Regions from separate parts of the Pseudarthrobacter sp. CCNWLW207 genome, predicted to be linked through region 3. Evidence: riboswitches for the same ligand, from Rfam matches in the RefSeq annotation. Region 3 holds a riboswitch; each other region holds the start of a gene.
What was found. A riboswitch is a leader RNA that binds a small molecule or an ion and turns the genes downstream of it on or off. The one in region 3 is predicted to bind S-adenosylmethionine.
Positions count from the first base shown of each region.

Region 1: it holds a riboswitch for S-adenosylmethionine, as region 3 does, so the genes downstream of both, V9L17_RS07815 (aminotransferase class V-fold PLP-dependent enzyme) here and metX (homoserine O-acetyltransferase MetX) in region 3, are expected to answer to the same signal.
Region 2: it holds a riboswitch for S-adenosylmethionine, as region 3 does, so the genes downstream of both, V9L17_RS15010 (DUF1737 domain-containing protein) here and metX (homoserine O-acetyltransferase MetX) in region 3, are expected to answer to the same signal.

Region 1 covers NZ_JBBCBS010000003.1:456,283-459,520, forward strand. Annotated here, with positions in the region: gene V9L17_RS07810 (class I SAM-dependent methyltransferase) at 1-382, opposite strand, end outside; gene V9L17_RS07815 (aminotransferase class V-fold PLP-dependent enzyme) at 451-1,887, opposite strand; SAM riboswitch class IV at 1,923-2,036, opposite strand; gene hisN (histidinol-phosphatase) at 2,196-3,008, opposite strand; gene rsgA (ribosome small subunit-dependent GTPase A) at 3,106-3,238, opposite strand, start outside.
Region 2 covers NZ_JBBCBS010000008.1:68,185-71,422, forward strand. Annotated here, with positions in the region: gene V9L17_RS14995 (CU044_5270 family protein) at 1-176, shown strand, start outside; gene V9L17_RS15000 (O-succinylhomoserine sulfhydrylase) at 188-1,396, opposite strand; gene V9L17_RS15005 (rhodanese-like domain-containing protein) at 1,397-1,807, opposite strand; gene V9L17_RS15010 (DUF1737 domain-containing protein) at 1,804-2,061, opposite strand; SAM riboswitch class IV at 2,075-2,188, opposite strand; gene V9L17_RS15015 (hypothetical protein) at 2,295-2,798, shown strand; gene V9L17_RS15020 (acetyl-CoA C-acyltransferase) at 2,827-3,238, opposite strand, start outside.
Region 3 covers NZ_JBBCBS010000016.1:46,438-49,675, forward strand. Annotated here, with positions in the region: gene V9L17_RS19745 (hypothetical protein) at 1-192, shown strand, start outside; gene metX (homoserine O-acetyltransferase MetX) at 245-1,360, opposite strand; SAM riboswitch class IV at 1,373-1,488, opposite strand; gene V9L17_RS19755 (bifunctional o-acetylhomoserine/o-acetylserine sulfhydrylase) at 1,611-2,930, opposite strand; SAM riboswitch class IV at 2,974-3,089, opposite strand.

The DNA of each region.
Region 1 (3,238 bases), on a different contig from region 3:
CCGTACTGGCGGCCAGTGGATCGCACCAGTGCCATGCCTGCGCCACGCTGACGACGTCGAATGAGGACTCCGCGAATCCCGTCGCCTCGGCAGTGCCCACACTGGCCGCAACACCGGGGTGCAGGATCCGCAACTGGTCGAGCATGTCTGCGGAGGGGTCCACGGCGGAAACGGACAATCCGCGGTCGAGCAGCAGGACCGTGAATTTTCCGGTGCCGGCTCCCACGTCCAGGGCATCCCGGGCCCCCGCCGGAATAAGCCAGTCGGCCGAATCGCCGGGGTAACCGGGGCGCACGCGTTCGTAGTGTTCGCCTCCGTCCTGGAAGCTCTGACCAAGCTCCTGACGGCGTACGTCGTCAAGTTTGGGGCCACCCCGTGCCACGTGCAGCCTCCTTCGCCAGATGCCCTTGGGTATCCTTCGAATTTACCGCATGAGCCGGGTAACCCGGGTCAGTCGTCGATGCAGGGGGCAGCGCCTGCCGTGCCAGGCGTATTGGGTGCCCAGTCCGGGTATTTGCGGGTGTCGTTAGCCGGAACCCAGCGGCCCGAGTCAACCACATAGTCCCAGCCCAGGCCGGTTCGGCGGAGTTCCTCGATGCCAGCCAGCAGACGCTGGGCGTCTTCGAGGCGGGACCCAACGCCGAAGCTTGCCCGCAGGGAGCCGGACGGGAGGCCCAGGCGCTTCAGCAGGGGGTGGGCACAGAACCGGCCGTCGCGGAGGCCTACGCCGTGTTCTGCTGACAGGTAGGCAGCCACCAGGCCGGCGTCGTAGCCTTCCACCGAGAAGTTCACTACGCCGATGGTGTCGGTGTCCGGATCGGTGTCCTTGAAGATCTGGTGTACCGTCACGCCTTCGATCTTCTGCAGACCCTCCACCAGGAACGACCGGATAGCCGACTCGTGGGCGTGCCACCGGTCCTGATCCAGCGATGCGATGACCTGGGTGGCGCGAGCCAGTGTGGCGGCGCCCAGGACATTGGGCGAACCGCCCTCGTGCCGGGCTGGGCCGGTGGCCCAGCTGACGCCGTCGAGCCTGGCCTCCCGCACCGCGCCGCCACCGGCAAGATGCGGCGTGCCCGCGTCGAGCCAGTCCGACCGCCCCACGAGGACGCCTGCGCCGAAGGGCGCGTAGAGCTTGTGGCCCGAGAAAGCGAGGTAGTCGACGTCGTCGGCGCTGATGTTGATCCGGCGATGCGGCGCGAGCTGCGCGGCATCGACGACAATCCGGGCGCCGTGCTGGTGGGCAAGGGCGGCGAGGGCACGGATGGGCAGGATTTCGCCGGTGACGTTGGAGGCGCCCGTGACGGCGAGCAGGCTGATTCCGCCCTGTTCCAGTTCGGCACCGAGGGCCTCGATGGTGCCGGCCACGGTGTCGGCCGCAACGACGCTGCGGTGCGGGACGCCCTGCCACGGCAGGAGGTTGGCGTGGTGCTCGATGTCGAGGTACAAAACCTCCCCCGTGGGGCGGCCGTCCGCGGACGGAAGGCACCCGGCGAGGAGGTTCAGGGAGTCCGTGGTGTTCCTGGTGAAGATGACGGAGTCACCGAGCCGGCCTCCCACGAAGTCACGCACGATGTTCCGGGCGTTCTCGTAGACGGACGTGCTGATCTGGGATGCGTAGCCGGCGCCGCGGTGGACGCTTGCGTAGAACGGCAGGATCTCGTTGAGGTAGGCGGAGACAACCGAGAGGGCCGGGGCGGAGGCGCCGTAGTCCAGGTTGGCGTAACGCACGTGGCCGCCCTGGATCAGCGGGGCCTGGATTTCGGCGCCGGTGACGGCGGAAAGCGGCCGTCCGGCAACGGCGAGCCGTTCGCTGAACAGGGCTGCGGTGTCGTTTGCGGCCAGGGTACGGACGGCGGAGTTGGGGGAGACGGTGGCTGTTGTCACAGAGACCTCACTTTAGAGGGACTCCCTGTCCCGGGAATCCGCGCTTGCCGGGTCCGTTCCGGACCGGCCTGGTCGTCACCCGGGGCACCCCACCGCGAATGGAGGGTTGCCGGCCAGCAAACCGGGGTTTCGCGCTGGCACTCGTGACCTGTTAAGAGCGTAGAACATGGGCGGGGCGGGCAGGAAGCCCGTCCGAATGTTAAGGCTTTTGTTACGCGCGGATGGAAATACCCATGGTTATCCGAAGATACGACGGCGGACGCCCCCATCAGGAGGCGTCCGCCGTTGATAATTCGGCACTTGGGCTGCTAGAGGAGGTCGTCCAGGTCGGGGTTGAGCCGTTTGAGGACTTCCGAATGCAGGATGGAGTTCGTCGCCAGCGCGTTGCCGCCAAACGGACCGTCTTCACCCTCGAGGGAGGTGAAGCGGCCGCCGGCCTCCACCACGATCGGGACCAGTGCCGCCATGTCGTAGAGATTCAGCTCCGGCTCACACGCGATGTCCACGGAGCCTTCGGCCACCATGCAGTAGGACCAGAAGTCGCCGTAGGCACGCGTGCGCCAGACGTCTTCGGTGAGCCCAAGGAAGTCATGCAGGTTCCCGCGGTCCTTCCAGCCGCTCAGGCTGGAGTAGGACAGGGAAGCGTCCGAGAGTTTCGACACGTCCGAGACCTTCAGCCGGGTGGCCGCAGCGAGTGACCGGCCCATGTAGGCGCCTGCGCCCTTGGCAGCCCACCAACGCTTGCCCAGGGCAGGGGCACTGACGACGCCGACGACGGGCTCTCCTTCGTCCACAAGCGCAATCAGTGTTGCCCACACCGGTACGCCACGGACAAAGTTCTTGGTGCCGTCGATGGGGTCGATGATCCAACGCCGGGAGCCATGGCCTGAACTGCCGAATTCCTCGCCCAAGACCGCATCGCGGGGGCGGGAACGGGAAAGCTGGCCACGGATGGCTTCTTCGGCGGCCTTATCGGCATCAGTGACCGGGGTCAGGTCCGGCTTGGTCTCGACGTGGAGGTCCAGTGCCTTGAAGCGGCTCATGGTCTGGTCGTCCACGGAATCGGCCAGCACGTGGGCCAGGCGCAGGTCGTCGTTGTAGCTCGAAGCGGGTTGGATCATGGTTCCAAACTACCGTCAAAGCGCCGTGTGGTTGGGGACCCCGGCTTCGGGCGGCGTCCTGAACAGCCTGGGCGCTGCTCCCAGCCGGCCGGGCGGGTCAGTTGACGCTGCCCAATTCCTTGGTTTCCTGCCCCTCCATGCGGGGATCGGTGCCGAGCAGGCGACGGAGGGACGCGAGCCTGGCGGGTCCGGTTGGGCCCGCATGGCCTTCGGCAACCCAGGAGTCCAGG
Region 2 (3,238 bases), on a different contig from region 3:
CGATCGGGATCGAGCATCCGGACAGGGAAACGCGGACGGACATCATCATTGATCCCGACACAGGGCTGCTGATCGGAGAACGAGTGGTCACGCTGACAGCTGGCGAGACCTTCCCAGCCGGAACAGCGACCGCTTGGACCTCGGTTGAGACCTCAGTGGTCAATTCCGCCCCGTAAGCAGGCGCCGATCAAATCTGCTTGAGCGCCTGTTCCAGGTCGCGGATGAGGTCGTCCGCGTCCTCAAGGCCCACGGACAGCCGCACCACGCCGTCGCTGAGGCCGATGGCGGCGCGGCCTTCGGGACCCATGGCACGGTGGGTGGTGGTGGCCGGGTGCGTGATGAGGGACTTGGCATCGCCCAGGTTGTTGGAGATGTCGATGATCCGCAGCGCGTCCAGCAGCGCAAAGGCGGCGTCCTTGCCGGAGCGGCCGTCCGTCGTCGCGAGCTCCAGGGTGAGGACGGTCCCGCCGGCCTTCATCTGCTTGGCCGCGAGCTCGTACTGCGGGTGCGATTTCAGCATGGGGTACTTGACCCAGCTGACGGCAGGCTGCTGTTCGAGCCATTCGGCCAGCCGCAGTGCCGTGGCTGAGGAGTGGTTCACGCGCAGGGCCATGGTTTCCAAGCCCTTGGTTAGTACCCAGGCGTTGAAGGCGGACAGCGACGGGCCGGTGTGCCGCATGAGCTGCTTGACCGGCCCGTCGATGAATTCCTTGGTGCCCAGGATGGCGCCGCCCATGACCCGGCCCTGGCCGTCGATGTGCTTGGTGCCCGAGTACACAATCACGTCCGCGCCGAGCTGGCCGCAGCGCTGCAGCAGGGGTGTGGCAAAGACGTTGTCGACGACGACGGTAGCGCCGGCGGCGTGCGCCAGTTCGCTGACCGCTGCGATGTCCACGATTTCCTGCATCGGGTTGGACGGCGATTCGAAGAACACTGCCGTGGTGGGCTCCGACAGGGCCGCGCGCCACTGCTCCAGGTCCGGTCCGTCGACGAACACCGTCTCAACACCCCAGCGGGGCAGGATCTCGTTCAGGATCACAAAGCAGGAGCCGAACAGTGAGCGGGCTGCCACTACGCGGTCGCCAGCGGCCAGCAGGGCACCCAGGGCGGTGAACACGGCGGACATTCCCGACGCCGTTGCGAAGCACGCCTCAGTGCCTTCGAGCAGGCGGAGCCGTTCCTGGAAGGTGGCCACGGACGGGTTGCCGTAGCGGGAGTAGACAAAGCGCTCGTCCTCGCCGGTGAAGGCGCGCTCCGCTGCGGCGGCGGACTCGTAGACGAATCCGGAGTTCAGGAACACCGGTTCGGTGGTCTCCTGGAAGTTGGTGCGGTCCAGCCCGCCGCGGACGGCCTGGGTGTCAGGGCTCCAGCCGGCGGCATCTTCGTTGAAGGTCACTTAGTTCTTTCCCAGGTTGGTTGGCAGGCCGCGGTTCTTCCAGCCGTTGACGGTGCGCTCGCCGTAGCGGTCCGGTTCGCCTTCGAAGCCCTCCAGGACGTTGTAGGAGGTGAAGCCGGCTTGGGTTGCGGCGATGGCAGCGGAGATGGAGCGCTGGCCTGAGCGGCAGATGAACAGGAGTTCGGTGCCGGTGTCCTCCGGCGCCTGCTGCCTCAGGTCGGTGAGGAACTCGGGGTTGGGAATGCCGCCGGGGAACGTCCACTGGATGAACAGGGGGTCGTTGTCGGTTGCCTTGGTGTCAGGGATGCCGATGTGCGCCCACTCACCCTCGGTGCGGACATCCACCAGGATGGCGCCCTGCTCCAGCTTGGTCCAGGCTTCCTGCGGGGTGAGGTCTCCGGCGTAGCTCACGCGTGGCCCTCGCCTTCGAACTCAAGGTCTTCCACAGCGGTGGCGACGGCGGCGTCCGCACTGGCGATGGCGGCCGGGAGGATGAGTGCCTGCGCCACAATCACCTGGCCGCCGTTGGACGTGGCAGCCGGGCTGCCATGCAGGACATAGCCTTCGGCCAGGGCGGTGGAAATCCGCTCACAGAAATTACGGTCGTCCGGGCCTGTGATGAGCCGGTACGACAGTTTTTCTTCAGGGGCAGGTGCGTCAGACACGACGGATCTCCTTCTCTCACGCTTGCAACTCGAATGTCGATATGCCGAGTATTCACCTGAGGCACCCCGCCGCGAAAGGGAGGGTTGCCGACCGGCCAGTCAGGGCTTGGCGCCGGTTCTCATTACTCCTCAAAAACGTAACACTTGGCCCGCCTGGCCGCACCGCCGCCGTCGTCATGTTCCGTAACCAACACGTGCTTCCGCGGCCGTCACCCGGACGGGACAATCAGTCCATGGGGAAATCTGGGCGGGGACTGGCTGTATTCGCGCGTTTGAGGACTGCCGCTGCATTCCTCGTACTGGCCACGGTGGCCACGGGGTTGAGTGGTTGCCGGGACGTCTTCGCGCCGCCGCCCTGCATGCCGCCCGCGTACACAGTCACGCCGTCGGAAGCCAAACCCGGTGAGCAGGTTACGGTCAGCGCGCAGGACACCAACTGCGATGCGCGCTACGGGCAGAACGCGCAGGTCCAGGTGACGGTGCGGGACGCCTTTGGATCGCTGATGCTGGAGGAACTCGCACCCATGAGCGACGACGGCGCGTTTACTTTCGTGTTCACCGTCCCGCCGGGCGCGGCTCCCGGCAAGGCGGCAGTGGGGGCGCACCCGTACAACCTGGATTGGTGCGACGACACCGGGGTTAACAACCGGGCCAGCGCGGGGACCGGGACGCTTGTCCTGGTCTCGTGTGCCGAGCGCCTGGTGCCGTTGCTAATACTGGCGGGTACCGGGGCCTGAGCAGCGGCGACGCCCGTGGGGACGGGCGTCAGGCCCTGAGGATGAGGGCCTCGCCCTGGCCGCCGCCGCCGCACAACGCCACGACGCCGATGCCGCCGCCCCGCCGTTTCAGCGCCAGGGCCTGGTGCAGGACCAGCCGTGCCCCCGAGGCGCCGACCGGGTGGCCCAGCGCGATCGCCCCGCCGTCGGCGTTGATCTTCTCCGCAGAAATGCCAAGGTCCTGGGCTGACTGGATGATCACCGAGGCGAACGCTTCGTTGATTTCCACCAAGTCCAGGTCCTCCACCGAAATCCCTTCTGCGCGGAGTGCTTTTTCGATGGCGCGGGACGGCTGCGAATGCAATGAGCCGTCCGGCCCGGCTGTCTGCCCGTGGGCGCCGATCTCGGCAATCCAGGTGAGCCCCGCCCGTTCGGCGGCCGCCTTGCTGGCCACCACGACG
Region 3 (3,238 bases):
TACGGCCAGCCTGTGCCGGGACAGGCAGCGGAGGCACCCCAAAAGCCTGCCGCCCCTGCAACTCCCCCGCCGCCGTCGGCCCCCCAAGGCTACCGGGCCCGCAAACTCGCGGAACTGGACCAGCAGTACAGCAACGGCGAGATGGCCGTGGACGAATACATGAAGCGGCGCTCCGAAATCATGGACGGCTGACCAGCCGGCTTCCTAGGCTTCCGGAACGTTCGTGGCGCCGTGAGGTGCCCGGTCAGACCAGGAAATTCTTCCGGAGTTGGCTGCCCAGCTGGCCGATCTCGGTCAGGAAGCCGTCATGGCCAATGGGCGCTTCGATAACGTGGACATCCACGGCTCCCGGAAGCGCGGCAGCGAGCTCCTGTGACTGCGACGGGAAGTAGAGCCTGTCCGAGTCCACCGCGGCAACAAAGAACTTTGCGGACGCCCTCGCCAGGGTTTCGCTGAGGGTTCCCCTCCCCCGGCAGACGTCGTGGCTCATGAGGGCCTCGGTGATGGCGATGTAGCTGTTGGCATCAAAGCGGCGGACAAGCTTGCTGCCCTGGTGGTCAAGGTAACTCTCCACCTGGTAGCGCCCACGGTCCCCCAGCGCGGCTGCCCGCAGCGGCGTTTCGGGAGTCTGGGCCGTCCGCCCGAACCGCCCATCGAACTCCTGGGCTGATCGATAGGTGATGTGGGCGATCCGCCGCGCCAGGGCCAGCCCGTCCTCCGGGAAAGGCCCTCCATAGTAGTCGCCACCGTTGAAGTTGGCGTCCTGGCGGATGGCGAGCGTCTGGGCCTGCGCAAAGGCGATCTGCTCGGCGGTGCTGGCGGCACCGATCGAGATCACGGCGCAACGCTCCACCCGTTCGGGGCAAATGAGCGCCCACTCCAAGGCACGGGCACCGCCCATGGAACCGCCCAGCACCGCGTACCAGCTCCGGATGCCCAGCTGGTCCGCCAACCGGGCCTCGGCGGCGGTGCTGTCACGGAGGGTCACCAGCGGAAAGCGGGAACCCCAGGGCCGGCCGTCGGGAGCAGGCGAGGACGGCCCGGTGGAACCGTAGCAGCCGCCCACAATGTTGATGGACACCACAAAGAACCTGTCCGTGTCCACCGGCGCGCCTGGACCGGCAAGTTGCTCCCACCAGCCCGGCTCGTCGCTGTCACCGCGTGTCACGTGCGTGCTGCCGGTCAGGGCGTGCTCAATGAGGACGGCGTTGGAGCCGTCCTCATTGAGCGTTCCCCACGTTTCATAGGCGAGCGTGACCTCGGGCAGGTATCCGCCCGCTTCCAATTCAAGGCCGCCGATGCTGGCGTAACGGACCACGCCGTTTTCGGGTACTGCGGTACGGGAGACGGTAATCGTCATGTGGAGACCTTTTCTACGCGCTTGCCCGCCGTCGAATGACCGGCAGGCCAGGTCTTCACCCGGGGCACCCCGCCGCGAAAGGAGGGTTGCCGGCCAGCAAGCCGGGGCTGTCGCTGGCACTCATGACCTTCTCCGAGTGTACGAAACCAGCCCCGGATCTGGCTAAGAGTGTGACTGGTTTGTGACTCCACAATGCCTCTCCTGCCGGGCGCCGGACTCTCGGGGCCGGGAATCCGGCGCTGAAACCGCCTTAGAGAGCCGCCTTGGCCGCCCGGAAACCTGCCTCCAGGTCCGCCAGGATGTCATCGATGTGTTCGATGCCCACGGAGAGGCGGACCAGCCCCGGCGTAACGCCCGCAATTGCCTGCTGCTCCGGGGAGAGCTGGCTATGGGTGGTGGACGCAGGGTGGATGACCAGGGACCTGACGTCGCCGATGTTCGCCACATGGCTGTGGAGCTCCAAGGCGTCCACAAACCGCTTGCCCGCCTCGGCCCCGCCGGCCAGGTTGAAGGCCACCACGGCTCCTGTGCCCTTGGGGCCGTACTTGCGTCCGCGCTCGTACCAGGGGCTCGAAGGCAGCCCCGCGTACGCTACCGACTCGACGTCGTCACGGGCTTCCAGCCACTGCGCCACCGCAACGGCGTTCTCAACGTGCCGCTCCACCCGCAAGCTCAGCGTCTCCAGGCCCTGGGCGATGAGGAAGGCGTTGAAGGGCGATACTGCGGAGCCGAGGTCTCGGAGGAGCTGGACGCGGGCTTTGAGGATGTAGGACAGGTTGGCGCCCAAGGCGCCGCCGGCGCCAAGGTCACGGGCATAGACCAGCCCGTTGTAGGTGGGATCCGGGGTGTTGAAACCAGGGAACCTATCCGGGTCTTGACCGAAGTCGAAGTTGCCGGAGTCCACGATCACCCCCGCGATCGCCGATCCGTGTCCGCCAAGGTATTTGGTGGCCGAGTGGACCACAATATCGGCGCCCCACTCCAGCGGGCGTATGAGGTACGGCGTGGAGAGCGTATTGTCCACCACCAACGGAACGCCGGCCTCGTGGGCGGTCCGGGACACCCCTTCGATATCGAGGACATCCTGGCGCGGGTTGGACACGACCTCAGCAAAGAACAGTTTGGTGTTCGGGCGGACGGCCTCGCGCCACTGGTCCAGGTTGTCCGGGTCCTCCACGAACGTCACCGAGATGCCGAACTTCTTCAGCGTGTACCCCAGCAGGTTGTACGTGCCGCCATAAAGGCTGGGGCTTGCCACCACATGGTCCCCGGCTTCGGCGATATTGAGGATGGCGAAGGTTTCGGCCGCCTGCCCCGAGCTCAACAGGAGGGCAGCCAACCCGCCTTCCAGGCTGGCGATCCGTTGCTCCACGGCGTCCTGGGTGGGGTTGCCGATCCGCGTATAGATCGGTGCCAATTCTGCGAGCGCGAAGCGGTTGGCGGCGCTTTCGGCACTCGGGAAGACGAACGACGTCGTCTGGTAGATCGGGAGGGCACGCGCCCCTGTGGCGCTGTCCGGCTCCTGGCCGGCGTGGATCTGGCGGGTTTCAAAAGACCATCCGTCGGACATTCAAGGCTCCTTTGACATGGGCCCGGCATGCTGGGAGCACCACGGGCCGCGCTTGCCGCCCGGCCGTTGCGGGGCAGCCAGGTCCTCACCCGGGGCACCCCACCGCGGATGGAGGGTTGCCGGCCAGCGAGCCGGGGCTTGGCGCTGGCGCTCATGACCTGCGTTCAGTGTAGGAACCGTTCGACGGCGCGCAACAGCATTGTGACGAACATGGTCACCCGGCGCTCTTCCCGGGGGTGATGGAAAGCCCGATGTCCACTCGTGACGCACCCCAAAGTTGGTAAGGATACCCTTAGCTGAGAGCCCGA